DNA from 3 places in the Rhodococcus mengyinensis genome. Region 3 is predicted to be linked to each of the others. Evidence: riboswitches for the same ligand, from Rfam matches in the RefSeq annotation. Region 3 holds a riboswitch; each other region holds the start of a gene.
What was found. A riboswitch is a leader RNA that binds a small molecule or an ion and turns the genes downstream of it on or off. The one in region 3 is predicted to bind glycine.
Positions count from the first base shown of each region.

Region 1 (8,104 bases), on a different contig from region 3:
GGACGACGGCGGCGCCCGTGATCAGCTCGTCGTCGACCTCCACTCCGTTGGGTCCGACCAACCGGCCGCGGCCGTTGACGACGGTGATGCCGTACGAGTCGACGAGGCCCTGCAGTCCCTTGTGCAGTCGGGTGACGATGGTGTTCTGGTAGCTCAGGACCTTCTCGAGGTCGACACCGTCGAACGTGACGTCGATACCGAACTGCGAGGCGGTGCGGGCACTGTCCGCGACCTCGGCGGAGTGCAGCAGCGCCTTCGTCGGAATGCACCCCTGATGCAGGCAGGTGCCGCCCAGTTCGTTCTCCTCGACGAGGATGACCGAACGGCCCAGTTCGGCCGAGCGGATGGCGGCCGCGTAGCCGCCGGAACCGCCGCCGAGGATGACGACATCTGCAGATCGGTGGGACATGGGAACTCCTTGCTGGAACGGAAGAGGGTGGGGTTCAGTGAACTGCGGTTGCGGCGACGGCCTCCGCGTGGAGGCGGCCGGCCCGATAGGAGGAGCGCACGAGCGGACCGGATAGGACGCCGAGGAAGCCGATCTCGCGGGCGATCCCGTCGAGCATGACGAACTCGTCCGGCGTCGCCCACCGTGCCACCGGATGGTGCCGGGCCGACGGCCGCAGATACTGCGTGATCGTGATCAACTGGCAGCCGGCCGCGTGCAGGTCCCGGAGGGCCTGAATCACCTCGTCCGTGGTCTCCCCCATCCCGAGGATCAGGTTCGACTTGGTGATCAGGCCGTCCTCCCGAGCCCGTGTGATCACCTCGAGGGACCGCTCGTACGTGAAGGCAGGGCGGATACGACGGAATATCCGGGGAACAGTCTCCACATTGTGCGCGAGTACTTCCGGGCGGGTGTCGAACACCTCGCGTAGTTGCGCGGCATCGGCGTTGAAATCGGGGATCAGCAGTTCGACGCCGGTGCCCGGGCACAGTTCGTGAATCTGCCGGACCGTCTCCGCGTACAGCCAGGCGCCGCCGTCCGGCAGATCGTCGCGGGCGACCCCGGTGACGGTGGCGTACCGAAGGCCCATGGTCTGCACCGACTCCGCGACCCTCCTGGGTTCGCCCCGGTCGAGTGCGGCGGGCCGGCCGGTGTCGATCTGGCAGAAGTCGCACCGCCGGGTGCACTGGCTTCCGCCGATGAGGAAGGTCGCCTCTCGGTCCTCCCAGCATTCGAAGATGTTGGGACATACCGCTTCCTGGCACACGGTGTGCAGGTTCTCGCGTTCGACGAGGGCGGCGAGGTCCCGGTATTCGGGGCCTGTCCGCATCTGCACCTTCATCCACGACGGTTTGCGTTCGACCGGGGTCTGAGCGTTGCGGACTTCGAGGCGGAGCAGTCGGCGGCCGTCAGGCTGTGCAGTCATGTGGGGAACTCCTAGGGCCGGTCGAAACCGGTCGGTATGCGTCGTCGGACCCGCGCGGTGGACAGCGCGGAACCGGGGCCAGGCGATTGGGGAGAGCGAGCACACTTCGACAACCGTTGCGGCTGCGGGCATCTGGGCTCTCATCGTCCGGCGTGTGCGGTCACGTCGGAGCGAAGATGCATCGAGGATGCCAAACGACGAGGACTTTTGGCAAGACCGTCGGTCCGAGGAGACAAACCCGCGGCGTCTGTGTACTGTTTGGCCAATCACAACTGAAGACGCCGTTGACGCGCAGCGGGAGAACCTCCGTTTCGGAGGCGCCGTAGGAGCAACTTCCTCCCCGGGAATCTCTCAGGCCCCAGTACCGCAGCGCAGAGGCAACTCTGGAGAAAGTATCGGCCGTAAAGCCGGAACTTACCGAAGGTGAAGAGCACGCCGTAGTTGCGGTGCGCCCAAACTCTCAGGTTTCAGGACAGAGCGGGGAGGTGCCCCCTTGTCGATGTCCGGTGCGGTCCGGACTCAACGAAACCGGAGTCACCTCGTGCCAGCAGAACCCCGCACCGCCACCCACGGCGTGCCCCTCACCAGCGACTTTCCGTCCCGCCACATCGGTCCTGACGCCTCCGCGTCGCGGCGGATGCTCGACGCCCTCGGTTACGACAGTCTCGCGAACCTGATCGACAGCGCGGTGCCGGACCAGATCCGCAGCTCACAGCCCTTGAATCTGCCCGCGGCGCGGTCCGAGCAGCAGGTGCTCGCCGACCTGCGGGCACTGTCGGAGCGCAACGAGATCCGCGTCCAGATGATCGGCCTCGGGTACTCCGACACCATCACGCCCGCGGTGTTGCGGCGGAACATGCTCGAGTCCCCCGCCTGGTACACCGCCTACACCCCGTATCAGCCGGAGATCTCCCAGGGCCGGCTGGAGGCGCTGCTGACGTTCCAGACCGTCATCGAGGATCTCACCGCCCTTCCCCTGGCCGGCGCGTCGCTGCTCGACGAGGCGACCGCCGTGATGGAGGCGGTGCTGCTGATGCGGCGGGCGAACAAGTCGAAGTCCGCCACCAACCGCGTCGTCCTCGACGCGGACTGCCTGCCGCAGACGCTGGCCGTCGTCCGGGGACGAGCGAAGGCGGTGGGCATCGAGGTGGTGGTCGCGGAACTGTCCGGGGAACTGCCCGACGGTGACATGTTCGGGGTGGTCTTCCAGGCGCCCGGTGTGAGCGGCACGGTGCGCGACCTCGCTCCGATGATCGCCGCGGCGAAGGCGCGCGGCGCGCTGACCACGGTCGCGGCGGACCTGCTGTCGCTGACGATCCTGACGCCGCCCGGCGAGCAGGGTGCCGACATCGCCGTCGGGTCGGCGCAGCGTTTCGGTGTGCCCCTGTTCTTCGGCGGACCGCACGCCGGCTACATGGCCGTGCGCGGCGGGCTCGAGCGCATGCTGCCCGGCCGTCTCGTCGGAGTGTCCGTCGACGTCGACGGGAAGACGGCCTACCGGCTGGCTCTGCAGACCCGCGAACAGCACATCCGGCGTGACAAGGCGACCAGCAACATCTGCACGGCGCAGGCGCTGCTCGCGAACGTCGCCGCAATGTACGCCGCCTACCACGGTCCGGAAGGGCTGCGCGCCATCGCAAATAGGGTGCGCGCCCACGCGACGACCATCGCCGGAAGCCTGCGCGCCGCCGGTCACACAATCGTCCACGACAGCTTCTTCGACACGGTTCTCGTGCGGGTCCCGGCGGGTGCCGGGGCGATCGTGGAGTCGGCCGATCGGGACGGCATCAACCTCCGCCTCGTCGACGCCGATCACGTTGCGATCGCCTGCGACGAGTGCACCACCGACGACATCGTCCGGCGGGTGGTCGCCGTGTTCGGTGCGCAGCCGACGACCGTCGCGGCGGCCGAACTGCCGTCGGCACTCGCCAGGACGTCGAACTACCTGCAGCACGCCGTGTTCCACGATCACCGCTCGGAAACCGCGATGCTCCGCTTCCTGCGCACACTGTCGGACAAGGACCTCGCGCTCGACCGCACCATGATCCCGCTCGGATCGTGCACGATGAAACTCAACTCCGCTGTCGAGATGGAACCGATCAGCTGGCCCGGCTTCGCGTCCATCCACCCGTACGCCCCGGTCGCGCAGACGGCCGGCTACCTCGAGCTCGTCGCCGACCTGGAACGCTGGCTCGGCGAGATCACCGGCTACGACCGGGTGTCGTTGCAGCCTAACGCCGGATCCCAGGGCGAGCTGGCCGGCCTGCTCGCGATCCACGGCTATCACGAATCCCGCGGCGACTTCGGACGCAACGTCTGCCTCATCCCCCAGTCCGCGCACGGCACCAACGCGGCGTCCGCGGTTCTCGCGGGCATGAAGGTCGTCGTCGTCGCGACCGCGGAGAACGGCAACATCGACGTGGGCGACCTGCGCGCGAAGATCGCGGCGCACGAGGGCACGGTGGCCGCGATCATGTTGACCTACCCGTCCACGCACGGCGTGTACGAGAGCGACGTGCGGACGGTCTGCGATCTAGTGCACGAGGCCGGCGGGCAGGTGTATGTCGACGGCGCGAACCTCAATGCGCTGGTCGGCCTCGCACAGCCAGGTAAGTTCGGCGGCGACGTGTCACACCTGAACCTGCACAAGACGTTCTGCATCCCGCATGGCGGCGGCGGTCCCGGTGTCGGGCCTGTCGCGGTGCGCGAGCATCTGGCGCCGTTCCTGCCCGGTAATCCGCTGGGCGGCGATGACCTCGGCACCCCGGTGTCGGCCGCCAATTACGGATCGGCCGGCATCCTGCCCATCACCTGGGCGTACATCGCACTCATGGGACCCGACGGGCTGACGAGCGCCACCGAAACCGCGGTGCTCGCCGCCAATTACGTCGCCAGGTCACTGGATCAGCAGTTCCCGGTCCTGTACACGGGCCCGTCCGGTCTGGTTGCGCACGAGTGCATCCTCGACCTGCGCCCGGTCACCAAGGCGACCGGCGTCACCGCCGAGGATGTCGCGAAGCGATTGATCGACTACGGCTTCCACGCGCCCACCCTGTCGTTCCCCGTCAACGGCACGCTGATGGTGGAACCGACCGAGTCCGAGGATCTGGCCGAACTCGACCGCTTCATCGAGGCGATGATTTCGATCCGCCGCGAGATCGACCTGGTCGGTGACGGTGTGTGGCCGCTCGAGCGCAGCCCGCTGCGTCAGGCCCCGCACACCGCCGAACAGGTGACTGCGGACGAATGGGACCTGCCCTACCCCCGCCACCTCGCCGCCTACCCCGTCGCGTCGCTTCGCGCCGCCAAGTACTGGCCCCCGGTGCGTCGCATCGACGGCGTCCACGGCGACCGCAACCTCGTCTGCTCGTGCCCGGCGCCCGAGGCCTTCGAGAACACCACCGACATCGACACTTCGGCCATCGCCGAGACCCCCGAGGAGGCCTTCGCATGACCCTCACCACGACGCCCGCGTCCCCGCTGCTCGGCGAGCACGGCGCGCTGGGAGCCCATTTCACCGACTTCGCGGGCTGGCAGATGCCGCTGAAGTACGACAGCGAACTCGCCGAGCACCACGCCGTCCGCAAGACCGCCGGACTGTTCGACCTCTCGCACATGGGCGAGATCGCGGTCACCGGACCCGAATCCGGAGCGGTCCTGGATTATGCTCTGGCCGGCGAACTCTCGAAGATCGGCGTCGGCAGGGCCAAGTACTCCCTCCTGTGCAATGCGGACGGCGGAGTCATCGACGATCTGGTCGTCTACCGTCTCGCCAACGAGCATTTCCTCGTGGTGGCCAATGCGGCCAACGCGCCGACGGTGCACCGCGAACTGGCGGCACGCGTCGAGGGTTTCTCCGCGAACGTCGACGATCAGTCCGCGGAGACCGCACTGATCGCGGTGCAGGGACCGGCCGCGCAGGGCATCGTGCAGTCCCTCGTTCCCGCCGAGCAGGTCGACACTGTGGCGGAGTTGAAGTACTACGCGGTCGCGCGCGCGGTGGTCGCCGGCATCGACGTCCTCCTCGCCCGTACTGGGTACACCGGGGAGGACGGCTTCGAGCTGTACGTGCCGAACGAGCTGTCCGTACAGTTGTGGCGCGCATTGCTCGACGCCACCACGACCCGCGGCGGCGTCCCCGCCGGCCTCGCCTGCCGCGACACCCTCCGCCTCGAGGCCGGAATGGCGCTGTACGGCCACGAACTGAACCTCGGCACGAATCCGTACGAGGCCGGGCTCGGCAAGGTGGTCCGGCTGAACAAGGAATTCGTCGGCCGCGATGCCCTGCAGAGGTTGTCGGATCAGGCCCCGCAGCGGGTGCTCGTCGGCCTCGCCGGAAGCGGGCGCCGGGCCGCCCGCGCCGAGTACACCGTGTTGGACGCGTCCGGCGGATCGGCGGTCGGCACCATCACGTCCGGGGCGTTGTCCCCGACGCTCGGGCATCCGATCGCGCTCGCCTTCGTGGACGTCGCGTTCCGCGAACCCGGCACCGAACTCACCGTGGACATCCGCGGCAAGAAGGAACCGTTCGTGGTCACGCCGTCGCCGTTCTACCGCCGCTCCTGAGCCGTTCCCACCCACTTCAGCCCCGAAAGGGTCACACATGTCTTCGCACGCCTTCCCTGACGACCGCAGCTACACCGACGATCACGAGTGGGTCCTGATGGAGCCGGGCGCCACGCTCCCCGACGAGCCGGTCCGCGTCGGCATCACCTCGGTCGCCGTCAACTCGCTCGGCGAGCTCGTCTTCGTCGACCTGCCGGAGGTCGGTGCGACCATCGTCGCCGGCGAATCGTGCGGCGAGGTCGAGTCGACCAAGACCGTGTCCGAGCTGTATCCGCCGGTGAGCGGCCGGGTCACCCTGATCAACACCGCCGCCGTCGACGACCCGGGACTGGTCACCTCCGACCCGTACGGCGAGGGCTGGCTGTTCGCCGTCCAGCCGTCCGCCGCCGGCGAGCTCCTCACTGCGGCCGAGTATGCCGAGAAGAACGGGGTGCAGGCATGAGCGTCCTGAACCGCGACCTCGCGGATTTCGACCCGGACGTCGCCGCACTGATCGGCAAGGAGCTGGGGCGCCAGCGCACCGGCCTCGAGATGATCGCGTCGGAGAACCACGCACCGCTTTCGGTGATGCAGGCGCAGGGGTCCGTGCTGACCAACAAGTACGCCGAGGGGTACCCGGGCAGGCGCTACTACGGCGGCTGCGAGCACGTCGACACGATCGAGCAGCTCGCCATCGACCGCGTCAAGGCGCTGTTCGCCGCCGAATACGCCAACGTGCAACCGCATTCCGGCGCCACCGCGAACGCGTCGGTGATGCACGCGCTGATCAAACCGGGCGACACGATCCTCGGACTGTCCCTCGCCGACGGCGGCCACCTCACGCACGGCATGCGCCTCAACTTCTCCGGCAAGCTCTACAACGTCGCCGCCTACGGGGTGTCCGAACAGGACTACCGCATCGACATGGACGAGGTGGCGAAGGCGGCACGCGAGCACCGGCCGCAACTGATCATCGCCGGCTGGTCCGCCTACCCCCGGCACCTGGACTTCGCCCGCTTCCGGGAAATCGCCGACGAGGTCGGCGCGTACCTGATGGTCGACATGGCCCACTTCGCGGGTCTGGTCGCCACCGGATTCCACCCGTCCCCCGTCCCGCACGCACACGTCGTCACGTCGACGACGCACAAGACCCTCGGCGGACCCCGCGGCGGCATCATCCTGACCAACGACGCCGCCATCGCGAAGAAGATCAACTCCGCAGTGTTCCCCGGCCAGCAGGGCGGCCCACTGGAACACGTGATCGCAGGCAAGGCAACGGCATTCAAGATGGCGGCCGAACCCGACTTCGCGGAGCGTCAGGAACGCTGCCTCGACGGTGCGAAGGTCCTCGCCGAACGGCTCAGCCGACCCGACGTCAAGGAAGCCGGAATCAGCGTCCTCACCGGCGGCACGGACGTGCACCTCGTCCTGGTCGACCTGCGGGATGCCGCTATCGACGGGCAGCAGGCCGAGGACCGCCTCGACGCGATCGGAATCACCGTCAACCGCAACGCCGTCCCGTTCGATCCGCGGCCGCCGATGGTGACGTCCGGTCTGCGCATCGGCACCCCGGCACTCGCCGCCCGCGGCTTCGGCCGGGACGACTTCGTGACGGTCGCCGACCTGATCGCCCAGGCACTGCTCGCGCCCGCCGACGCGGACACGTCCGGGTTGGCCGCCCAGGTCCGGGTGCTCGCGGACAAGTACCCGCTCTACCCGGGCTTGTAACTCGTGACGATCAGTGTGTTCGACCTGTTCTCGGTCGGTATCGGACCCTCGAGTTCGCATACGGTCGGGCCGATGCGGGCAGCGGGCACGTTCGTCGACGACCTCGACACACTCGGCCTTCTCGGGGACGTCGCCGGTGTCCGTGTCGATCTGTACGGATCGCTCGCGGCCACCGGCGCCGGCCACGGCACCATGTCGGCGATCCTCCTCGGTCTCGAGGGGTATCGGCCGGAGACCATCGCCACGGAGGAGATGGAGACGCGACTCGACGAGGTGCGGGCGAGTCGGCGGATCCGTCTCGGCGGGACGGTCGACATCCCGCTCGCCGAAGACGAGATGGTGCTGCACCCGTTGACGGTCCTGGATTTTCACCCCAACGGCATGACCCTCACCGCCACCGGCGTGACCGGCCGTGAACTGCACGCGCAGACGTACTTCTCGATCGGCGGCGGATTCGT
Region 1 covers NZ_JBLWIT010000111.1:39,172-47,275, reverse strand. The annotation lists gene lpdA (dihydrolipoyl dehydrogenase) at 1-409, opposite strand, end outside; gene lipA (lipoyl synthase) at 444-1,373, opposite strand; glycine riboswitch at 1,659-1,750, shown strand; gene gcvP (aminomethyl-transferring glycine dehydrogenase) at 1,948-4,827, shown strand; gene gcvT (glycine cleavage system aminomethyltransferase GcvT) at 4,824-5,939, shown strand; gene gcvH (glycine cleavage system protein GcvH) at 5,977-6,381, shown strand; gene glyA (serine hydroxymethyltransferase) at 6,378-7,646, shown strand; gene ACNJ7E_RS24295 (L-serine ammonia-lyase) at 7,650-8,104, shown strand, end outside.
Region 1: linked by a shared signal. The riboswitch ahead of gcvP (aminomethyl-transferring glycine dehydrogenase) and the one ahead of gcvP (aminomethyl-transferring glycine dehydrogenase) in region 3 are both predicted to bind glycine.

Region 2 (7,387 bases), on a different contig from region 3:
GACGGAACCACCGAGTGCAGCGGCGAAATCGGCCACCAGGGAAAGCCCGATGCCGACGCCGCCTGATCCGCCGGCCTCGACGCGATAGAACCTGTCGAATACGCGTTCCCGTTCTTCGGCGGGAATGCCCACACCCGTGTCGGTCACGCTCAGCACCAGCCGGCCGGCATCCTGGCGGAGCGCCACGGATACGGATCCGGACCGGGTGTACTTGACCGCGTTCGACACGAGGTTCAGCACGATCTTCACCCACATCTCGCGGTCCACTTCGACCGGACCGGCGCCTTCGTCGATGTCGGCCCGGAGCGCGAGTCCGGCCTGCACGGCGGCGGAATCGAACATGCTCACGCATTCGGCGGTCAACCGGCCGACATCGGTCGGCTCCGGGCGGGGCAGCAGCTGGCCGGCTTCCGCCTTGGACAGATCGAGAAGGTCGTCGACGAGCTGCTGTAGCCGGACCGCTGCCCGGTGGGCGGCCGCGATCGCGTCACGCTGATCTGCGGGCGACTCGTCCCCGGTCCGCTCTCGCAGAGTCTCGAGGGGGCCCAGCAGCAAGGTCAACGGGGTACGGAACTCGTGACTGACGTTCTGGAAGAACCGCGTCTTCGCCGCGTCCAGTTCCGCCAGCGCAGCCGCGCGGTCCCGTTCGAACTCGTAGGCCAGAGCGTCCGAGATCAGCGTCGACACCTTCGCCGTCACCAACTCGGCGAAGCCCCGATACGCGTCGTCGAACGCGCGATACGGACTGATCCCGAGCACGAGCACACCCACCGGCTCCGCGTGACCCGTCACGATCAACGGACACAGCCGCACCTCCGTCACCGCCTTCGACCCGGCGGACTCGAACTCGCCCGGCACCCGGACACGGTGGCTGGTGACGTCGGTCGCCGGGATCCGGGCGGGCCTGAACTCGCCGTCGTCGTCCACTCCGACGGCACCGACGAGCACGAGGTCGTCGGCGGCGTCGTCGCCCGAGCCGCCGGCGACCTCCCGGCGGAGGTAGATCGCGGCCAGCGGAACGTCTTGTCCGCTGTCGCCGAGTACCCGCACGACCGCACGGCAGGCGTCGACGAGCGGATCGTCGCCGCCCGCGGTGGATACCGTGCCCAGTTGCCGCAGCGTCTCCAGTCGCCGCTCCCCGAGCACGGTCGCGGTCACGTCGGTCGTCGCCACGAAGATGCCGGCGACGTTCCCGTCCTCGTCCTGCACCGGACTGTAGGAGAACGTCCAGTACGTCTCCTCGAGGTACCCGTGCCGCAGCAGGTACAGCGGCTGATTCTCCGTGTAGGTCGCCGCGCCGCCCGACATCACCTGCTCGGCGAGCGGTCCCACCTCGTCCCAGATCTCCGCCCAGCACTGCGCCCCGGGTTCGCCGATCGCGGCGGGATACTTGGCGCCGAGGACCCGGGTGTACGGGTCGTTGAAGATCTGCACGAGCTCAGGACCCCACCAGAGCAACATCGGGACCTCGGAGGGCAGCACCGTGCGTACCGCCGCCCGCAACTCGACAGACCAGGTCTCGACCGGGCCCAGCGGCGTGGCCGCCCAATCGGTGCGGCGTAGCCGCTCCCGTGTCTCGCCCGGCCCGGCGAACAACCGCTCCGCCGACCAGGAATTACCGAAACCCGAGCCAGTCACATCCATGGACCTTTCGCCCACCGCCGGTCGCCCGGACCCTTCCAGTTGTCAACAGAGAAATCATGGCCCAGTACCGCGTGCAACCGCCACTTCTGTATTCCGACATTCGGAAGCGAAGTTGGAAACGAGTGACCCGTCCGCCACGGTAGGTGAGTCGTGAGCCACATCACAGCCCACCTCCGAGGAAGAACAGGTCCCGCGCATGCAATTCGACCTACGCGAACGCATCGACAACAGCCCGATGACGCGCTACCAATGGGGCGCCATCGCCATCTGCGGTCTACTCAACGTGCTCGACGGCTTCGACGTCCTCGTCATGGCGTTCACCGCCCAGTCGGTATCGCAGGAGTGGGATCTGTCCGGCTCGGTCGTCGGCCTCCTGCTCAGCGCCGGACTGTTCGGCATGGCCGCGGGATCGCTGTTCCTGGCGCCGTGGGCTGACACCATCGGCCGCCGCGCCATGATCCTGCTGTGCCTGGCACTCGCGTCGACGGGCATGCTGCTGTCGGCGGTCAGCCAGAACGCGATGCAACTCGGCCTGCTCCGCGCCCTCACCGGCGTCGGCATCGGCGGAATCCTCGCCAGCAGCAACGTCATCGCCAGTGAGTACGCGTCGAACCGCTGGCGCGGGCTCGCGGTGAGTCTCAACTCCACCGGCTACGCCGTCGGCGCCACCCTCGGCGGAATCATCGCCGTCGTCCTGCAGAACTCGCTCGGCTGGCGCTCGGTGTTCCTGTTCGGCGGACTGTGCACGGCGGCCATCATCCCCGTCGTCTACGCCCGGCTCCCCGAATCAATCGACTTCCTGCTCGTCCGGCGACCGGCCAACGCCCTCGACCGGATCAATGCCTTCGCCCAGCGGGTCGGTCAGCCGCGACTCGACGAGCTGCCCGCACCGCGTGCCGCCGCCACCGCCGACGCCGGATTCGCGATGCGCGTCCTGCTGTCACCGCAGCGCCGGCGCAGCACACTCCTGGTGTGGTTCGCGTTCTTCATGGCGATGTTCGGCTTCTACTTCGTCACCAGCTGGACCCCGAAACTGCTGGTCGAGGCGGGCATGTCCGCGAACCAGGGCGTCACCGGCGGAGTGCTCCTCAACCTCGGCGGCATCTTCGGCGCCACCCTGCTCGGGGCGCTGTCCGCACGTTTCGCCCTGAAGCGTGTGCTCATCGCCTACATGGCGATCGCGGGCGTACTGCTCGTCGTCTTCGTTCCCGCCACCGCGTCCATCGTCATCGCGTTCGGGCTCGGCGCCCTGATCGGCGTCTTCGCCAACGGCTGCATCGCCGGGCTGTACGCGATCACGCCGTCGGTCTACTCGCCCGCCGTCCGGGCGACCGGCGTCGGCTGGGGCATCGGCATCGGCCGCGTCGGCGCCATCGCGTCCCCGATCGTCGCGGGCGCCCTCCTCGACCGCGACTGGTCGCCCACCCAGCTGTACATCCTCGTGGCCGTGTCCTTCGTCCTCGCCGGACTCGCCGTGTCGCGACTGCGGTTCGAGAAGACCGGCGTGGACGCCGGGGACGCCACCGCGGATGCGCCGCTGACCACCCACTGAGGCGGCTCCGCCACCCGTGCGCCTTTCTGGTTGCTGGAACAACCAGAAAGGCGCACGGGCCCGGAGGGCCTAGATCCCGACCTTCGACAGGATCGCCGTCATCGCCGCCTGGACGCCGGTGGACAGGGTGGGCTCCGCGACGGGGGCGAAGAACGGTGAGTGGTTCACCGGCACAGGCTTTCCGCTCTCGAGGGTCTCCGCGGTGTGGCCACCGAACATCCAGAACACCGACGGCACACCGATCACCTCGGCGAGCAGACCGAAGTCCTCCGAACCCATCATCGGAGACGACGGCGTGACGTTGTTCTCGCCCAGCACTTTCTGCAGCTCGGCGACGAGTTCGGCGGTGGCGTCGGGATCGTTGTAGTTGCGCGGGAACGTGTACAGCTCCTCGATCAGCGGCTTCGGCGCCCCGGACGCGTCGGCCTCGGCGTAGATGATGCGGCGCAGCGCGGCATTGACCTGCTCACGCACCTCGGGGTCGAGGGTGCGCACGTTGATCGTGAACTCGGCCCGGTCCGCGATGATGTTCTCCTTCAGCCCCGCATGGAACGTCGCAACCGTGACGACCGCCGGCTTCAGGGGGTGCACTTCGCGGGACACAATGGTCTGGATTCGGTTGATCATGTTGACGCCCTGGATGATCGGGTCGATCGAATCCTGCGGCTGGGAGCCGTGTGAACCCTGGCCGTAGACGGTGACCTTCAGCGAATCGGCCATGGCCATCGCGTCGCCACTCGTGACGTGCACGGTGCCGGCCAACATCGGCCCGACGTGCTGCCCGAAGACGATCTCCGGCTTGGGTGCCCGGTCCCACAGGCCGTCCTCGACCATCGCCTTCGCCCCGGCCGCCGTTTCCTCGCCGGGCTGGAAGAGGAACACGATCGTTCCGGCCCACGCCTCCCGCGCGCCTGCGAGCAGTTCGGCGACGGTGAGCAGGGTGGCGACGTGTGTGTCGTGGCCGCAGCCGTGCATCACTGGCACCTCGGTGCCGTCGTCGAGGTGTCCGGTGGCGGCGCTGGCGTAGTCGACGCCGGTGTCTTCCGCGATCGGCAGCCCATCGGAATCGGCGCGGAAGGCCACCGTGGGGCCCTCGCCGTTGGTCAGGACACCCACCACTCCGGTGCCGCCGCAGACGAACGTGTCGATCCCGAGGGCGACGAGGGAAGTCTGGATCAGCTCGGCGGTCTTGTGTTCCTGCATGGACAGTTCCGGGTGCGCGTGCAGGTGGTAGTAGAGGTCGTGCATCTTCGTCCGCAGCTCGTCGGTGAGCGCGATCGGCAGGTCGGTCATGGAGCCTTCTTTCGAATCAGGTGAATGTGGGATATCTCCGCGTATCGGTTCTTACTCGATGGTCGCGAGCTCGGCCGGGCTCTGGTCGTTCTTGTTCCGCAGGAACCAGGCGAGGACCGCCGTCACGATCACCGCGATGGCGGTGGACGACAGCGCGAGGCTCGGCATCGCCGGAACCACGACGAACGTGATGACCGCGGCCACCAGCAGCGCGACCACTGTGGCCCGGGGCTGCTTCATCGACACGATCGCCTGCACGAGGACCGCCCCCAGGACCGAGGGAAGGATGTAGGAACGGGTGACGGTCACGATGTCGGCGGGAATCACGCTGATCAGCCAGGTGCCGAGCAGCCCCACGAACACGGCCAGGGACACGAGGTGCACCATCGCGGCGCCGCAGATCGCCAGGACCGCAGCCAGTTCGGCCCGCTTGGTTCCCGGTTTGGCTCCGATGTTCGTCTGCGCGATCAGCGCGGCCGGCAACAGCTTGTTCGCGATGTTGCCGATCATGAACGCCTGGTACATCGCGGCCGGGCCGAGGATGGGGAAATAGGTCAGGGGTTCGACCAGCCAGATGATAAAGAATGTCCCGGCCACCGCGGCGAACGCGGTCCACAACTGGCCTGCGGTGACGTCCACCTCACCCGAGAACACCAGGTACAGGGGCGCACCGATCGACAGGAGCAGCCCCACGATCATCGTGATCCGACCCCAGCGGGACGTCGTCTTGTCGAACTCGGCGAGTGCACGCGCGCCGGTGGACACCGTTACGGCTTCGTCGGTAGTCATCGAAAAGTCCTTTCCGTGCGTGTCGTGAATCAGGAGGTGACCAGGTAGGTGACGGTGAGGGCGACGAGGATCGAAATACCCAGCCCCCATTCACGGAGCCAGCCCTTGCCGAACGTCCGGGCCACGAACAGGCAGATCCCCATTGCGGCCGCGGAGGCGGCGAACGCAACGATGTGATAGCTGGACTTCGTGAGTTCCTGGAAGCCCAGCGACGCGAACGCGCCGATCAGGGCCGCGGACGGAACGACCGCCATCAACGCCGGATTCACCGTGCGAATCTTCGCGTCACCCCGCTTCAGCAGCGGAGTGAGGACGAGCGCGGACAGCATCCACATCACGCCGCCGATGCTCATCGCGAAGAATGCGACGACGAAGACGTTCTGGGTGTACGTGTCGGCGCCGAGTTTCGCGCCCATGGAGTCGGCGGCGATGCTGGCCGCGGACACGTCGTACGCGGCGGAACCGATCAAGCCGATGCGGGCCAGGACGGCGGGCGTGCCGAAGAGAGCGAGCAGGGCGATCGCCACGAGGCAGACCGCCAGAGACGGTCCGATCGCCGAGACGGCGCCAGAGCGGAACGAGACTTTCATGTCTTCCGGCGACATGTCCGCGACGGGTGCCACCTTGCGGACCGCGGTCATGTAGATCGCCGACTGCACGACTATGACGACGAAGATGCCGGCAACGGCCACCCAGAGAACAGGCGAGTTGGCGACAGCCATGATGTCCGTGGATGCCCCACTAGCAGTCACATTCATGGATCTCCCAGGGAGAGTGAGCAACCGGCAAAACGATCACTCGAGCGATGTGAGGGTGATCCGGTGGATCACCTCGGCTGACACCCGCTCTGTTCCGTAACCTGAGAGTTTGGAGACACACTCGTGCGAGTGGTCATCGTGCCCCGTCGGTGAACGTGCCGTTACAGGCGACACGCTGCTCTCCAGAGTTCCCGACCCGGACTGTCCTGGTGCCTGAGAGTTTGTGGGTACTTGCTCCTTCGGCGCCCGGGACTCGGTCCCGGAACTCTCCAGCCAGGCTCATAGGGAGAAACCATCGAGATGGTTCCGAATCGAACTGACTCGGGACGTACTGTTCCGCAGACGTATTACGAAAGCATGACTTCACCGTTCCGGCGTGTTAACTCACAACAGTTCCTGGTCGGAAATCGCCAGTGCGCGTTCGCATACCGAACACCCCATGTGAGTGGCAAAGCGTGCGCCAGCACACTTTGCCACTCACATGGGGGTCAGCCGTGGACGTGGAGTGGCTTGCCGGCCACTGCCATCAGTGCCTCACCGAGCGCCTCGCCCTGCGTGGGGTGGGCGTGCACGAACTTCGCCGCCTGCGCGGCGTCGACCTCGAAGTTGTAGAGCAGCTGCGCCTCACCGATCAGCTCACCGACTCGGTCGCCGACCATGTGCACGCCGACGACGACCCCGGTCGGCGCCACCACGAGTTTGACCGCCCCCGACGTCTTGAGGATCTGGCTCTTGCCGTTGCCGGCGAGGTCGTAGGTGACGGTCTCGACGGTCTCGCCGAACTTCTCCCGGGCCGCGGTCTCGGTCAACCCGACGGACGCGACCTCGGGGTGGGAGTAGGTGACCCGCGGGATGCCGGTCTCGTCGATGACCTCCGGACGGAGCCCGGCGATTTCCTCCGCCACGAAGATGCCCTGCTGAAACCCGCGGTGGGCCAGCTGGAGCCCGGGGACGATGTCGCCGACCGCGAAAACGTTCGGGACCGTGGTGCGCAGTCGATCACTGGTCACCACGAAGCCCTTGTCGAGCATCACTCCGGTCTCCTCGTACCCCATGGACGCGGTGTTGGGTCCGCGCCCCACTGCGACCAGCACGACGTCGGCGTCGAGCACGTCGCCGGAGTCCAGGGTGACGGACACCGCATCCTCGTCCTGCGTCACCTCCGTCACCCGCACACCTGTCTTCGCGACGATCTTGCGACGACGGAATGCCCGCTCGAGGTACTTGGAGCTCGTCTCGTCCTCGTTCGGCACCAGCCGCGGCATCGCCTCGACGATCGTCACCGACGCACCGAACGACGCCCAGACACTGGCGAATTCGACGCCGATGACGCCGCCGCCCAGGATGATCG
Region 2 covers NZ_JBLWIT010000111.1:47,378-54,764, reverse strand. The annotation lists gene ACNJ7E_RS24350 (response regulator) at 1-1,644, opposite strand, end outside; gene ACNJ7E_RS24345 (MFS transporter) at 1,841-3,196, shown strand; gene ACNJ7E_RS24340 (amidohydrolase) at 3,266-4,489, opposite strand; gene ACNJ7E_RS24335 (hypothetical protein) at 4,541-5,278, opposite strand; gene ACNJ7E_RS24330 (DUF5058 family protein) at 5,308-6,036, opposite strand; glycine riboswitch at 6,124-6,224, opposite strand; glycine riboswitch at 6,228-6,319, opposite strand; gene lpdA (dihydrolipoyl dehydrogenase) at 6,525-7,387, opposite strand, start outside.
Region 2: linked by a shared signal. The riboswitch ahead of ACNJ7E_RS24330 (DUF5058 family protein) and the one ahead of gcvP (aminomethyl-transferring glycine dehydrogenase) in region 3 are both predicted to bind glycine.

Region 3 (13,445 bases):
TGCGTATCGCCACCGCCGTCGTGGTGGTGGGTGCCGTCGGCGCCGCCGGCTACGGGGTGTCGGAGGCCGCGCGGCCGCGGATCGTGCGGGTTCGGGTGCCGCTGAAGCGTCTGCCCGCCGAGTTCGACGGTGTGCGTGTGGCGCTCGTGTCCGACCTTCACGTCGGCCCGGCGCGGGGAGTGGATTTCACCCGGCGGGTCGTCGACCTGGTGAACGCGCAGCAGCCGGATCTCGTCGCGATCGCGGGCGATCTGGTCGACGGGACCGTCGCCAAGGTGTCGCCCGATCTGCAACCGCTCGGCGACCTCGAGGCCCCGCTCGGGGTGTTCGGTGTCAGCGGCAATCACGAGTTCTACGCCGACGACGGTGGTCGCTGGCTGGATGTGTGGGACCGGCTGGGCATCCGGACGCTGCGCAACGAGCGCGCGACGATCACCCGGGGCGGCGCCACCCTCGACGTCGCGGGCATCCACGACTATTCCTCGCCGGCCCCGTACGAACCCGATCTTCCGGCCGCGCTCGCCGGACGCGACCCGTCGACGTTCGTCGTGCTGCTCGCGCACGAACCGCGGCAGGCACTGGAAGCGTCCGACCTCGGTGTCGACCTGCAACTGTCGGGGCACACGCACGGCGGGCAGATGTGGCCGCTGCGTTATCTGGTGCCGCTGCAGCAGCCGTCGGTGACGGGACTGGACCGCATCGGGAACACCGTCCTCTACACGACCCGCGGTGTGGGCACGTGGGGTCCGCCCGTGCGGGTGGGCGCCCCACCGGAGATCACGATCCTCGAGCTGGTGCGCGAGGACTGAGCGAGCGATGCCCGCCCCGCGTGAGCGGGACGGGCATCGGCTGTGTCAGGCGTCTTCGAATGCGGAGATCGGCGGGCAGGAGCACACGAGATTGCGGTCGCCGTGTGCACCGTCGATGCGCCGCACCGCCGGCCACACCTTCGGCCGTGCCTTGCCTCGGGGGAAGACCGCCGTCTCACGGGTGTAGGGGTGGTTCCACTCCGCGACCAGGCAACCGGACGTGTGCGGGGCACCGCGCAGCGGGTTGTCGTCCACCGGCCACTCCCCCGCGCCCACGCGGTCGATCTCGGCGCGGATCGCGATCATCGCCTCGCAGAAGGCGTCGATCTCTTCGAGGTTCTCGCTCTCGGTGGGCTCCACCATCAGGGTGCCCGCCACCGGGAAGCTCATCGTCGGTGCGTGGAAACCGTAGTCGGCGAGGCGCTTTGCGACGTCGTCCACGGTCACACCGGTGTCCTTGGTGATCGGCCGGAGGTCGAGGATGCACTCGTGTGCCACCATTCCGCCCTCGCCGGTGTAGAGGACCGGGAAGTACTCGTCCAGGCGGCGCGCGATGTAGTTGGCCGAGGCGATGGCGGTCAGGCTTGCGCGGCGCAGCCCGACGGCGCCCATCATCCGGATGTACGCCCACGTGATCGGGAGGATCGACGCACTGCCGTAGGGGGCCGCGGAGATCGGTCCGGCTGTGCCGAGTTCCGGTGCGAGCGGATGTCCGGGCAGGAACGGCGTGAGGTGGGACCGCACACCGATCGGACCGACGCCGGGGCCACCGCCACCGTGCGGGATGCAGAACGTCTTGTGCAGGTTGAGGTGGCTCACGTCGCCGCCGAACCGGCCGGGACGGGCCAGGCCGACCAGGGCGTTGAGGTTGGCGCCGTCGACGTACACCTGGCCGCCGGCGTCGTGGACGGCGGCGCAGATGTCGGCGATCTCGTGCTCGTACACACCGTGTGTGGACGGGTAGGTGATCATGATCGCCGCGAGGCGCTCGGCATGGTCGGCGATCTTCGCCCGCAGGTCGTCCAGATCCACGTCACCGTTCGGGCGGCAGGCGACGACCTCGACGCGCATCCCGGCCATGACCGCGGATGCGGCGTTGGTGCCGTGGGCGCTCGACGGGATGAGGCAGGTGTCGCGGTGGTCGTCTCCGCGGCTGAGGTGGTAGTTACGGATCGCGAGCAGCCCCGCGTACTCGCCCTGGCTACCGGCATTCGGCTGCAGGCTGACCGCGTCGTAGCCGGTGACGGCCACGAGCCAGTTCTCGAGGTCCTTGATGATGCGGAGGATTCCCGGTGTGTCCCCGGTCGGCGCGAACGGGTGCAGTCCGGCGAACGCGGGCCAGGTGATCGCTTCCATCTCGGCGGTGGCATTGAGCTTCATCGTGCACGAACCGAGGGGGATCATGCTGCGGTCGAGTGCGATGTCCTTGTCGGACAACGCCCGCAGGTAGCGCAGCATCGCCGTCTCGGTGCGATACCGGGTGAAGGCCTCGTGCTGCAAGTAGTCGGATCCGCGGAGCTGCGCGTCGGGGACGGACGTGCCCGCTTCCTCGGTCACGGCGCCTTCGCCGCCGAACGCCGCCAGCACCTGGGCGACGTCGTCGGCGGTGGTGGCCTCGTCACAGGCGATGGCGACGTGATCGGCGTCGACGAACCGCAGGTTGATGCCGGCGTCCTTCGCCGTCGCCACCACGTCCGCGGCTCGGCCGGCGACTCGAACGAGGATCGTGTCGAAGAAGTGCTCGTGGACGACGACGGCCCCGGTCCTGCGGAGCGCGGCGGCCAGGGAGTGCGCCGTGTTCGCCACGCGCAGGGCGATCGCCTTCAGTCCCTCGGCGCCGTGGTAGCTGGCGTACATGGCCGCCAGAATCGCCAGCAGCACCTGAGCGGTGCAGATATTCGACGTCGCCTTCTCGCGGCGAATGTGCTGCTCGCGGGTCTGCAGCGCCAGCCGGTACGCCTTGTCACCGTCGGCGTCGACGGAGACGCCCACCAGACGGCCGGGGAGCTGACGTGCATGCTTGGTGTGCACGGCGAGGTAACCGGCGTGCGGGCCACCGAAGCCCATGGGGACACCGAACCGCTGGGTGGTGCCGAAACAGGCGTCGGCGCCGATCTCGCCGGGCGGGGTGAGGAGCGTGAGTGCCAGCAGATCCGCCCCGACCGCGACCAGTGCGCCGCGCTCGTGGGCGGCGGCGATCACGTCGGTGTAGTCGACGATGCGGCCGGACCCGCCGGGCATCTGCGCGAGGACGCCGAAGAAGTCACCGTCCGGAAGGCCGGCGGACAGGTCGGCCACCACGATCTCGATGCCGAGCGGCTCGGCCCGGGTCTCGACGACGGCCAGCGTCTGCGGGAACAGGTCGGCGTCGACGACGAACCGCGGGGACTTGCTCTTGCTCGCCCGGCGCAGCAGCGTCATCGCCTCGGCGGCGGCGGTGGCTTCGTCGAGCATCGACGAGTTGGCGACCTCCATGCCGGTCAGGTCGGCGACCATCGTCTGGAAGTTGAGGAGCGCTTCGAGGCGACCCTGGCTGATCTCGGGCTGGTACGGCGTGTAGGCCGTGTACCAGGCCGGGTTCTCGATGATGTTCCGGATCAGCACCGGCGGGGTGAGGGTGTCGTAGTAGCCGAGACCGATCATGGACGTCGCCACGGTGTTCTGCGCGGCGAGTGCGGACAGTTCGGCGAGCGCTTCGTGCTCGGACACCGGTGCAGGCAGCGCGTCGAGGCCGTCGGCGATGCCGCCCGTCACCCCGTCCAGGATGACGGCGGGGACGGCCTTCGACGCGAGGTCGTCGAGCGAATCGGCTCCGACCAGTTCGAGAATGTGCGCGAGTTCCGCAGCGTTCGGGCCGACATGACGATCGGCGAATGTACGGCTTCCAGCGTCGATCACGACAACTCCCAAGCAGTTCGGAGGATCAGGACACGCCCCGCGTAGCGGAACGTCCCTCCCCCTCTGTCGCCTGCTCGAATCGAGCGCCTGAGAGATTCGGTACCGTCGTTCGGGTGTGAAGACGGCCCTTTCCCCGTGGGCGGGTGGGTGCTCCCACCGCTTTCCAGAGACGTCGGAGCCCGCACGGTCCTGTCTGCCTGAGAGATTGACGGGGAGGTGTTGCTCCTTCGGCGCCCGAACTCCCGCACACACGATGTTTCTGTGCTTGCGGTGCCCGGAACTCTCCCGCACGGCGTCGACGCACCGCCAGTCTATGTCACGGCTGCAGATGGCGGCGCAGGCAGCGCCGCGCTCCGATGGATGCGGGCTAGCCCGTCTTGCGGCTCGCGCGGTTCTTGCGTCGCGACGCCAGTTCGTCCTCGGGGCTCTGTTCGCTCTCGCCGCCATCGGCGCGCTCGGCCGGGAAATCGGCGATGGTGCCGGTCAGTTCGCGCATCGCACCGCTCACCGCGATACCGAAGACACCCTGCCCGCCCTGGAGCAGATCGACGACCTCTTCGGGGGACGTGCACTCGTAGACCGTGGTCCCGTCCGAGAAAAGTGTGATCTTGGCCAAGTCCCGCACTCCGCGCTTACGGAGGTGGTCGACGGCCACTCGGATGTTCTGCAAGGATATTCCGGTGTCGAGCAGACGCTTGACGATCTTGAGGACGAGGATGTCTTTGAACGAGTACAGCCGTTGGCTGCCCGAACCTGCTGCGCCACGAATGGACGGCACGACGAGCGACGTGCGAGCCCAGTAATCGAGCTGGCGGTAGGTGATTCCCGCGATCTGGCAGGCGATGGGGACGCGGTATCCGACGAGGTCGTCGGGCACGGAATCGTCCGGGAAGAGGCCCGGTTGGATCTCCTCGGAGCTGAATTCGGACTCGGCAACGTTGTCGCCGGGCGCAAGATTCAGCGCATTCTCCTGCGGCCGATCTCCCACTGACTACTCCCTCTCGCATGTTGCACTGAACCCGACGATCAGTGCGCCTGTGACGCGCGTCGCCAGTGCCCGCGGCACAGCCACAGCACATCGAGCGGCGCAAGCGCCACCAGTGACATCGAGCAAGTCCGTACCCTGAACCTACTCAGCGTACGCCCGATACAATCTGCAGGGCAGAAAATCACTGCACTGAACGCTATGACTCCGAAGAGACGGGGTCAACGCAACGCGCCGGAGGAACCTCAACCGTTACTCCGCGCCCGAGGCTTTTCCGACGGCGCAAACTAGCCGTCGGTTGCCTTGAAATCGTCCGGCGACACGGACTCGAGGAATTCTTTGAACTTCTCGACCTCGTCCTCGCGCTCGTCGGGCATAACCAGACCGGCCTCCGTGAGTACCGCTTCCTCGGCGAAGATCGGCACCCCGATTCGCAGTGCGATGGCGATGGAGTCGGACGGGCGGGCCGAGACGCGGGTGTTCTGGTCGAACACGAGGTCGGCATAGAACGTGCCCTCGCGCAGGTCCACGATGCGAACTTCCTTCAGGGTGCGACCGAAGGCTTCGATCAGGTTCTTGATGAGATCGTGGGTCAGCGGACGCGCAGGCTCGACGCCCTGCTGTTCGAGTGCGATCGCGGTGGCCTCGGTCTGGCCGATCCAGATGGGCAGGTACCGCTCGCCGTCGGTTTCACGCAACAGCAGAACAGGTTGACTTTGGGGTTGCTCGACACGAACTCCGATCACGTGCATTTCGCTCATCGCGTCTGCCTCCACCCTGCAATGGTCCGTCCGCGGCACACAATGCCGTACCAGGATTCTATTCGATTCGTGTCTGCTCTTCGACCGTACAGCCGTTCGAGCGCAGCGTCGTTGGGAAGTGGGGACGGTCGGCGAGTTCACCTCACCGATCGAGCGCACCCCGGACTGCCGACTTCACCAGGCAGGTGTGCAACGTCAGAGACAGGGCGGCCAGTTCGCGCACCATCTCCTCGGCGCGATCACGGGCGCCGGCGTCGCGGCCCTTGGCGACAGGCCCGGCGATCTGCGCGACCAGCCCGGCCTCGCGGTCGGCCGCCAGCTTGAACGCCCTCAGGTGCCGCACCTCGAGTCCGAACTCGGACATCGCCCTCGCGGTGCGCGCCAGTGTCACCGCGTCCTCGTCGAAGAATCCCGCCGGCCCGGGAACGACCAGGCCTCCGCGGGTCAGTTCGCCGAGGAACTTCTCGTCGATCCCTGCCCGGGCGATCAGATCGTCGCGGCTGATCCGCACCTCGCGGTCGGTGAGGAACTCCTCCGGGGACACCTCGCCCGGGGCCACCGTGAGCGCGCGCGGCCGGCGCGGCGAAGAATCGCCTGCGCCGACCGTGGCCACACCTCTGTCGATGGCCTCGAGCTGCTCCTTGATGACCTTCAGCGGCAGATACTGATCGCGCTGCGCAGTGAGGACGTAGCGCAGTCGTTCACAGTCGGCGATCGAGAATCGCCGATACCCCGAGGGAGTGCGCTGGGGGCTGATGAGACCCTCGGCTTCGAGGAATCGGATCTTCGAGATCGTCACATCAGGAAAATCGGGGCGGAGTCGATCCAGCACGGAGCCGATCGACATCCCCGATTGCGCCTGCTGCTGCCGCACCGCGGTCATTGGCTACCCGCACCAGCTGACGTCTCACCGATCTGCGAGCCACCGGCAGCGGTCCGGGGTCCGGTCAGGAAGACCAGTCGGAACTTGCCGATCTGGACCTCGTCACCGTTCGCCAGGACAGCCGAGTCGACCGGCTCCCGGTTGACGTAGGTGCCGTTGAGGCTGCCGACGTCGACCACCTGGAACTCGTCGTCCTCCTGACGGAACTCCGCATGACGACGGCTGACGGTCACGTCGTCGAGGAAGATGTCGCTGTCGGGATGCCGTCCCGCGGACGTCGTCGGCTGGTCGAGCAGGAAGCGCGACCCTGCGTTCGGTCCACGCTTGACGACGAGCAGAGCAGAGCCTGCGGGCAGTCCCTCCACACCCGACACCGGAGCTTCCGGAGCCTGGGTTGCCGAGGAGTTGTCGAGCTCATTGAGAAAGTCCGCGCGGAAGACCGACGTGGTTTCCGCCGGCGTCTCCCCATAGACCGCGTCGTTGCCGTTCTCGCTCACCGTTTCTCCTCCTAGTTCGATCATCCAGCAAGATTCGCTGGACTACGCAATGCCACTCGGTACTACATAATTCGGTTCCCGTGCACATTAACTTCTGTGCAAACTCCCACGATCACATTCAAACTACGGACCTGCGCCCCGACACGGCACATGCGTTCAACATCGACCGTACCCTGCGCACGCCGGTGCGTGTAGTGAGACAGGCCGCCAGCACATTACGAACCGGTATTCCGACAGCGGATTTTTCCGGCAACCCGGTTTCCGGGCTGTCGGCACCTTCCGAAACCATCCGATTACCGCCTCGCGTGTTCTCGGGAAATTATCCTGCCGTGATCTCTGCATAGCCGGCGGCGTCCAGCATTTCGGCCAGTGCCGCGTCGAGGGTCGCCTCGTCGTCGACACCGAGGTCCACCAGCCACCCCTGCCCGTAGGGCGCGGAGTTCACGAGTTCCGGGTTGCCGTCCAGATCGGCATTGGCGGCAACGACTTTCGCCGTCAGCGGGGCGAAGATGTCGGAGACGCTCTTGGTGGATTCCACCTCGCCGAACGATTCGCCCGCCGTCACGGCCTCGTCGACCGCCGGAAGCTGGACGAAGACGACGTCGCCGAGCTGGGACTGCGCGAAATCGGTGATGCCGACGCGTACCGTCGTGGGCCCCGTCCGCTCGACCCACTCGTGTTCGGCGGTGTACCGACGATCGGCGGGGATTTCGAGCTCACTCACAGTGGCTTCCTTTCGATGGCAATCCGCGGGCGGATGCGAAGATCAATTTCCGGGCTGAGCGTATTGGCGAGGTTTCGCCTCCCGCAAGGCGGCGATCGTGACCTGCTGCGATTGTTCGATCGTCAGCTGTCCGCCGCTGCGCGCGACCGTGTCGACCACCCCGCCGCGAATGTTCAGGGCCGCCGCCAGAGTCGGCGGATCACCGATGGCGACCACGCCGTAGGGGGCGTTCACCTTCCGGCCGTCCACCGACACGCCGCCGGCCGAACCGGACACCCAGGAGTCGACGCCGATCCGGATGGGCGGGCCGTCCGCACCCTGGATCTGGACGGCTTCGGCACCGGCGGCACGCAATTCCTGCACGAGGTCGAGCAGGACCTCGGAGCCGACTCCCTTGTTGGGGTCGGTGATGCGCATCGTCACCCCGGGACCGGTGGCCGGTGCGCTGCCGACCTGGATCGACAGCGCCGTCAACCGGGCCTGCGCCTCGTCGAGCGCCGCTCCGGAACTGCCGCTCTGTTGCAACGTTGCCAAGGTCTGTTCCAGCGATGCGATCTCCTGCCGCAGGGCCGCCTCCCGCTGGTTCAGCGTGTCCAGGACGACCAGGAGATCGGCCGGGCTCGCCGAGTCGAGGGTGTCACCGGACCCGGTGTTCTTCACCTGCGTGACGATCGCGATTCCCAGCCCACCGAGCAGGAGCGCGGCCAGCAGCGCGAAGACGACGTGCGATCGCTGCGACGTCGCCGGTTCGTTCCCGTGCAGTTCGTGTCTGCCCTCGTGTCCGCTCACGCCGCGATCACGCCCCGAACAGACGTCGCCGGAGCGCGGCCGCGTTGCCGAAGATGCGGATGCCCAGCACGACGACGATCGCGGTGGACAGCTGGGTTCCGACACCGAGTTGGTCACCGAGCCACACGATCAGGGCGGCCACCAGGACGTTGAACACGAACGAGACGACGAACACCTTCGAGTCGAAGATCTCGTCGAGGTACGCGCGCAGTCCGCCGAACACCGCGTCGAGCGCGGCGACGACGGCGATGGGCAGGTAGGGCTGCACGGCGTCGGGCACTTGCGGGCTGAACACCACGCCCAGCACGATGCCCACGATCAGGGCGAGCACCCCGTAGATCGCGGATCCGCCCTTCAGTGCTGCCTTCATTCGTGTGACTCCTCCATTCGACTCCGCCGTTGTCATCGTGTTCCCACTTCCCGGGCTGCCCGCACTTCCCGCGCCGGGGCGGCGGGCAAGTGGAGATCGTCGGCCTCCGCCACCGCGAAGCCGATGCCGTACAGCTGCGCCACGCTGGACATCCGCAGATAGGCGTCGCTCACCACGAATCCGGTCTGCATCGGTCCCTGCGGGCCGATCGCGGAGACCACGTACGGCGAGAACACCGGCTGGTTGTCCACGAGCATCGCGCCACCCGCCTGGCGGATCGTCACCGACGGGCCGATCCGCACGTCGCCGACCGCGATGGCCTCGGCGCCGCTCGCCCACAGCGAATTGACGACCGACTGGAGGTCGCGGTCGAGCACCACGGCCTTCCCCCCGACGCTGCGCTGGGACGAGTCGGAGAGGTTGGGCTTGGCTGCGGGGTCCGTCAACGTCACGGTCAGCCCGGGACCGTGCACGGCCTCGACTCCGGCATCCCCCTCGAGGCCGCGAAGCTCGTCGAGCAGTGCCGCGCCTCGGGCGTCGCCGGCCAGCGCGGTGGCGCGCGCGTCGTCGGTCTGTGTCGACAGCGTGTCCCGGGTGGCGGCGAGGGCGCCCGCCCGATCCTCTGCGTCCTGCACCTTGCTCAGGAGTTCGGACCGCACCTGCTCGGTGCCGGGGATGCGTTCGGTGGCCTGGCGGTAGGCGACCGACAGCACGAGCCCGACGAGCAGCGCGCCGATCGCGATCCACACCTGCTGACCGACCCGTGTCTGCCGTGAATGTCCCTGTTCACGATCCTCGGCCGCACCCTCGTACCCGGGGTCCAGATGATCGTTCATCAGGGACTGCAGCAGGGACGGCACCGGATTCCTGCGGATTCCGGAATCTGTCCGTTTCATCACTGGACCTCGTGTTCGTCGCCGCCCGGTCCTCGCACGGGAACGGTGCGCGCGACGGTCAGCGCGTTCACGGTGTAGAGCAGCCCGGTCCACACGTAGAGCACCGTGCCCCAGATCAGGAGCGCCGCGCCGAGCGGCTGCGCCACGGTCGCGATGCTCCAGTCACCGTGCGCCGCGAGGGTCATCGGCAGCGCGAACATCAGCAGGAAGGTGGCACCCTTGCCGAGGTACATCACGTCGGGGGGTGGCAGCCCGCGCCGTCGGTAGATGATCAGCGTCAGCGCGAGAACGGCGTCGCGGCCGATCAGGATCGCCGCGACCCACCACGGGATGAACCCGCGCAGGACGAACGTCACCAGCGTCGTGACGACGTAGAGGCGATCGACGAAGGGGTCGAGCAGCGCACCCAGCTTCGACGACTGGTCGAGGATCCGCGCCAGCTTGCCGTCGAGCCAGTCGGTGAAGCCGCTGATCATGAGGATCGCGAGTGCCCACCCGTCGGAGTGGGTGACGAGCAGCAGGTACACGAACAGCGGCACGCCGAGGAGTCGAACCACGCTCAGGAGGTTCGGGACGGTCACGATCCGGTCCGACCGCACAGTGTCCCGGTCCACCGAATTCACCAAAATCTCCCCAGCGTCGAGTGCGGACCTGTTTTCGGGCGCTCGTCGCACCGCTCTCGCCACTCTTCCACAACCGGGATGGTGTTCAGTCGATCGTCCCGTCCGTCCGGCCGTGTCACTCGCCCCGCGCAACGTCCGGTCGCGGTGGGGCCGGGACGCGCGCGACGGCGTCCGCGGTCAGACTTCCCAGGTACAGCCACCCGTCGTGCTCCCGCACACCTGTGACGGGGGAATAGCTGCCCTTGCCTCCGCGCAGGCTGTGCATGATCTCGCCGCGGTGATCGAGGGCGATCACCCAGCCGGCGTGCTCGGGATTCGGCTGCACGGCCTCCGGCAGATTCGCCGCGACGATGCGCAGCGTGGGATAGGGCGCGAGCAGGTCGAGCAAGCGCATCCGCGGGCTGTAGAGCGCCACCCAGAACAGGCCGTCCCGTGTCTGGGACGTCATGTTGTCCGGTATGCCGGGCAGATTCGCGGCCCACACCGACGCCGCACCCTGCGACGGGCCGGTCAGGTCGACGCGGGAGATCTGGTACGAGCCGGTCTCGGCGACGAGGACGAACGATTCGTCCGAGGCCAGTCCCACACCGTTGGCGAACTGCAGTCCCTCGGCGAGGAGGTCGGTCTCCCCCGTCCGCGGGTCCAGACGCAGCAGACGGCCGGTCCCGCGGTGCTCGAGAAGGTCGTAGCGGTGGTCGGCGATCGTGAAGTGCGCCGAGGAGTCGGTGAAGTACACGATGCCGTCCCGGCCGACCGCCGAGTTGTTGCACGCCACGAGTGGGCGCCCGGCCGCGGCGTCGGCGAGCACGTCGACGCGTCCCTTGTCGTCGACCCGCAGCACACCGCGCTCGGCGTCGCAGATCAGGAACCTGCCGTCGTCGAGGACCTCGACCCCGAGGGGGCGCCCGTGGGTGTTCGCGAGTTCGGTGGCGTGTCCGTGGTTGTCGAACCGCCAGATCCGGCCGTCGTTGCCTCCGGTGACCACCCGGCCGTCGTGATCGACGGCGACGTCCTCCGGGCCTTCTCCGGCGGGGAGCGTCCAGCGGTGCGCGTCGTCGAGCACCCTGTTGGGAGCGAGCACTCCCGTGAGCGTCGGCGGCGGCGGGGCGTGCCAGACGACGGGGTCGACACCGGTGCGGTCGAGCTTGCGGGCGAGAGACTCGAAGAGGGTCACGAACTGTGAGATTAGTCGTGTCCGCCGGTCGATATGGTCTCGCTAACGCCAGGCGAACACCGGCTGGTCGAATCCGTCGATGCGCGTGTGTCTCCCGTGCAGCGCGACCTCCCGGAACTGGTACACGACCGCGCCGGTGGGGGCATGCACGAGGTGACGGCGGAACGGCCATTGGATCACCGGTTTCGACGATTCGGGGATCTCGACGAACCGCGGCTCCGCGTCGATCTCGGGAACGCCCACCGAGAACACTTCCGCCACTTCCTCGCGGTTGGGGACGAGCGACGTGATCGGCTGGTCCGACCACACGACGAACGGGGTGATGACGTACCCGGAGCGGGTGACGTAGTCGTCGAGCCTGCCGAGCACCGCGGACGGCTCCACGTCGAGGCCGAGTTCCTCGTGCAGCTCGCGCCGGGCGGCGTCCTCGCCGGTCTCCCCCGGATCCACTCCGCCGCCGGGCAACGCGAACTGCCCCGGATGCGCACGCATCTTGCTCGGGCGCATGGTCAGCGGAACGGCCTGACCGTCGGCACCATCGTTCATCACGGCGATCACGACCGCCGCGGACCGCCGATTCGTCGGGTCCACGATCCGTGGTTCGAACCGTGCCAGCGCGTCGGCGAGCCGTTCCCTGCTCAGTGCGTGCCCATTCACCATCACCCGACAGTATCGCCAGTCGCGGCGAAACCCACGCTCCGATCCCCCGCGTTTCGAACCCCGCGCCGGCCGTCAGCCGAGCAATTGCTGCCGGATCTCGTTCTTGAGCACCTTCCCCAGTGTGGAACGAGGCAGATCGGGCCAGACCAGGATTTCCTTCGGGGTCTTCACGCTGCCGATGCGCGCTTTCACGAACGCCGTGAGTGCGTCGGCCTCGATCGGTGTTCCGGCTCGGGACTGGACGACGGCGACGACACGTTCACCCCATTTCTCGTCGGGGAGCCCGATCACCCCGCAGTCCTGGATTCCGGGGTACGCCATGAGCGCCTGTTCCACCTCGACGGAATAGACGTTGAATCCGCCGGTGATGATCATGTCCTTGGACCGGTCGACGATGTACAGAAAGTTGTCGTCGTCGAGGTACCCGATGTCGCCCGTGTGATGCCAGCCGTGCGCCGACGCCTCCTGCGTCGCAACAAGATTCTTGTAGTACCCCGTCATGACGAGCGAGCTGCGCACGACCACTTCGCCTCGCTCACCGGCAGGCAGCAGGGCCCCCTGCCCGTCCATGATGGCGACGGTGACCAGCGGGGAGGGCCTGCCTGCGGAGCTCAGCCGGGCTGTCGCGACCGAGCCGTCGGCGTGGAAATGGTCTTTCGGCGCCATCGTCGCGATCATCATCGGCGCCTCGCTCTGCCCGAACAGCTGGGCCATCACGGGCCCGATCCGGGTCAGCGCTTCTTCGAGCCGGGTCGGCGAGATCGGTGCCGCGCCATACCAGAAGCATTGCAGCGAACTCAGGTCCGTCGTCGGCAGGTCGGCGTGGTCCAGCAGCATGTAGATCAGGGTCGGCGGAAGGAAGGTGTGGGTGACGCGGTCCCGGTCGATGTGCGCGAGGAACTGCCCCAGGTCGGGCGTGGGCATGATGACCACCTGTCCGCCGAGGGCGAGAATTGGAAAACACAGGACACCGGCCGCGTGCGTCAAAGGCGCGAGGGCGAGGTAGACCGGTCTGCCGTCGAACGGGTAGCTCATCAGGGTCAGCGCAGACATCGTCTCGATGTTCCGGCCGGTGAGCATCACCCCCTTCGGCCTCCCCGTCGTTCCGCCGGTGCCGACGATCAGTGCGAGATCGTCGACCGGCTCGACGTCGAGACGTTCGGTACCCAGCCAGTCGTCGAACGGGTGGGCGTACTCCTCGTCGCCGTCGAGACACACGAGCGTCGTCAGCAGCGGCAACTGCCGACGGATCCGATCGACCAAGGGCGCGAACGCCTTCTGGAAGATCAAGCAGCGACAGTCGAAGAGGGCGAGCAGGTCCCGATTCTCCGCCGCCTCGTTCCGCGGGTTGATCGGGCACCACACCGCCCCCGCCC
Region 3 covers NZ_JBLWIT010000028.1:4,458-17,902, forward strand. The annotation lists gene ACNJ7E_RS03460 (metallophosphoesterase) at 1-809, shown strand, start outside; gene gcvP (aminomethyl-transferring glycine dehydrogenase) at 855-3,707, opposite strand; glycine riboswitch at 3,882-4,005, opposite strand; gene ACNJ7E_RS03470 (MerR family transcriptional regulator) at 4,075-4,695, opposite strand; gene ACNJ7E_RS03475 (bifunctional nuclease family protein) at 4,980-5,453, opposite strand; gene ftsR (transcriptional regulator FtsR) at 5,596-6,336, opposite strand; gene garA (glycogen accumulation regulator GarA) at 6,333-6,833, opposite strand; gene gcvH (glycine cleavage system protein GcvH) at 7,153-7,557, opposite strand; gene ACNJ7E_RS03495 (DUF881 domain-containing protein) at 7,600-8,346, opposite strand; gene ACNJ7E_RS03500 (small basic family protein) at 8,354-8,716, opposite strand; gene ACNJ7E_RS03505 (DUF881 domain-containing protein) at 8,749-9,612, opposite strand; gene ACNJ7E_RS03510 (CDP-alcohol phosphatidyltransferase family protein) at 9,612-10,235, opposite strand; gene ACNJ7E_RS03515 (SMP-30/gluconolactonase/LRE family protein) at 10,351-11,409, opposite strand; gene ACNJ7E_RS03520 (NUDIX hydrolase) at 11,452-12,069, opposite strand; gene ACNJ7E_RS03525 (acyl-CoA synthetase) at 12,142-13,445, opposite strand, start outside.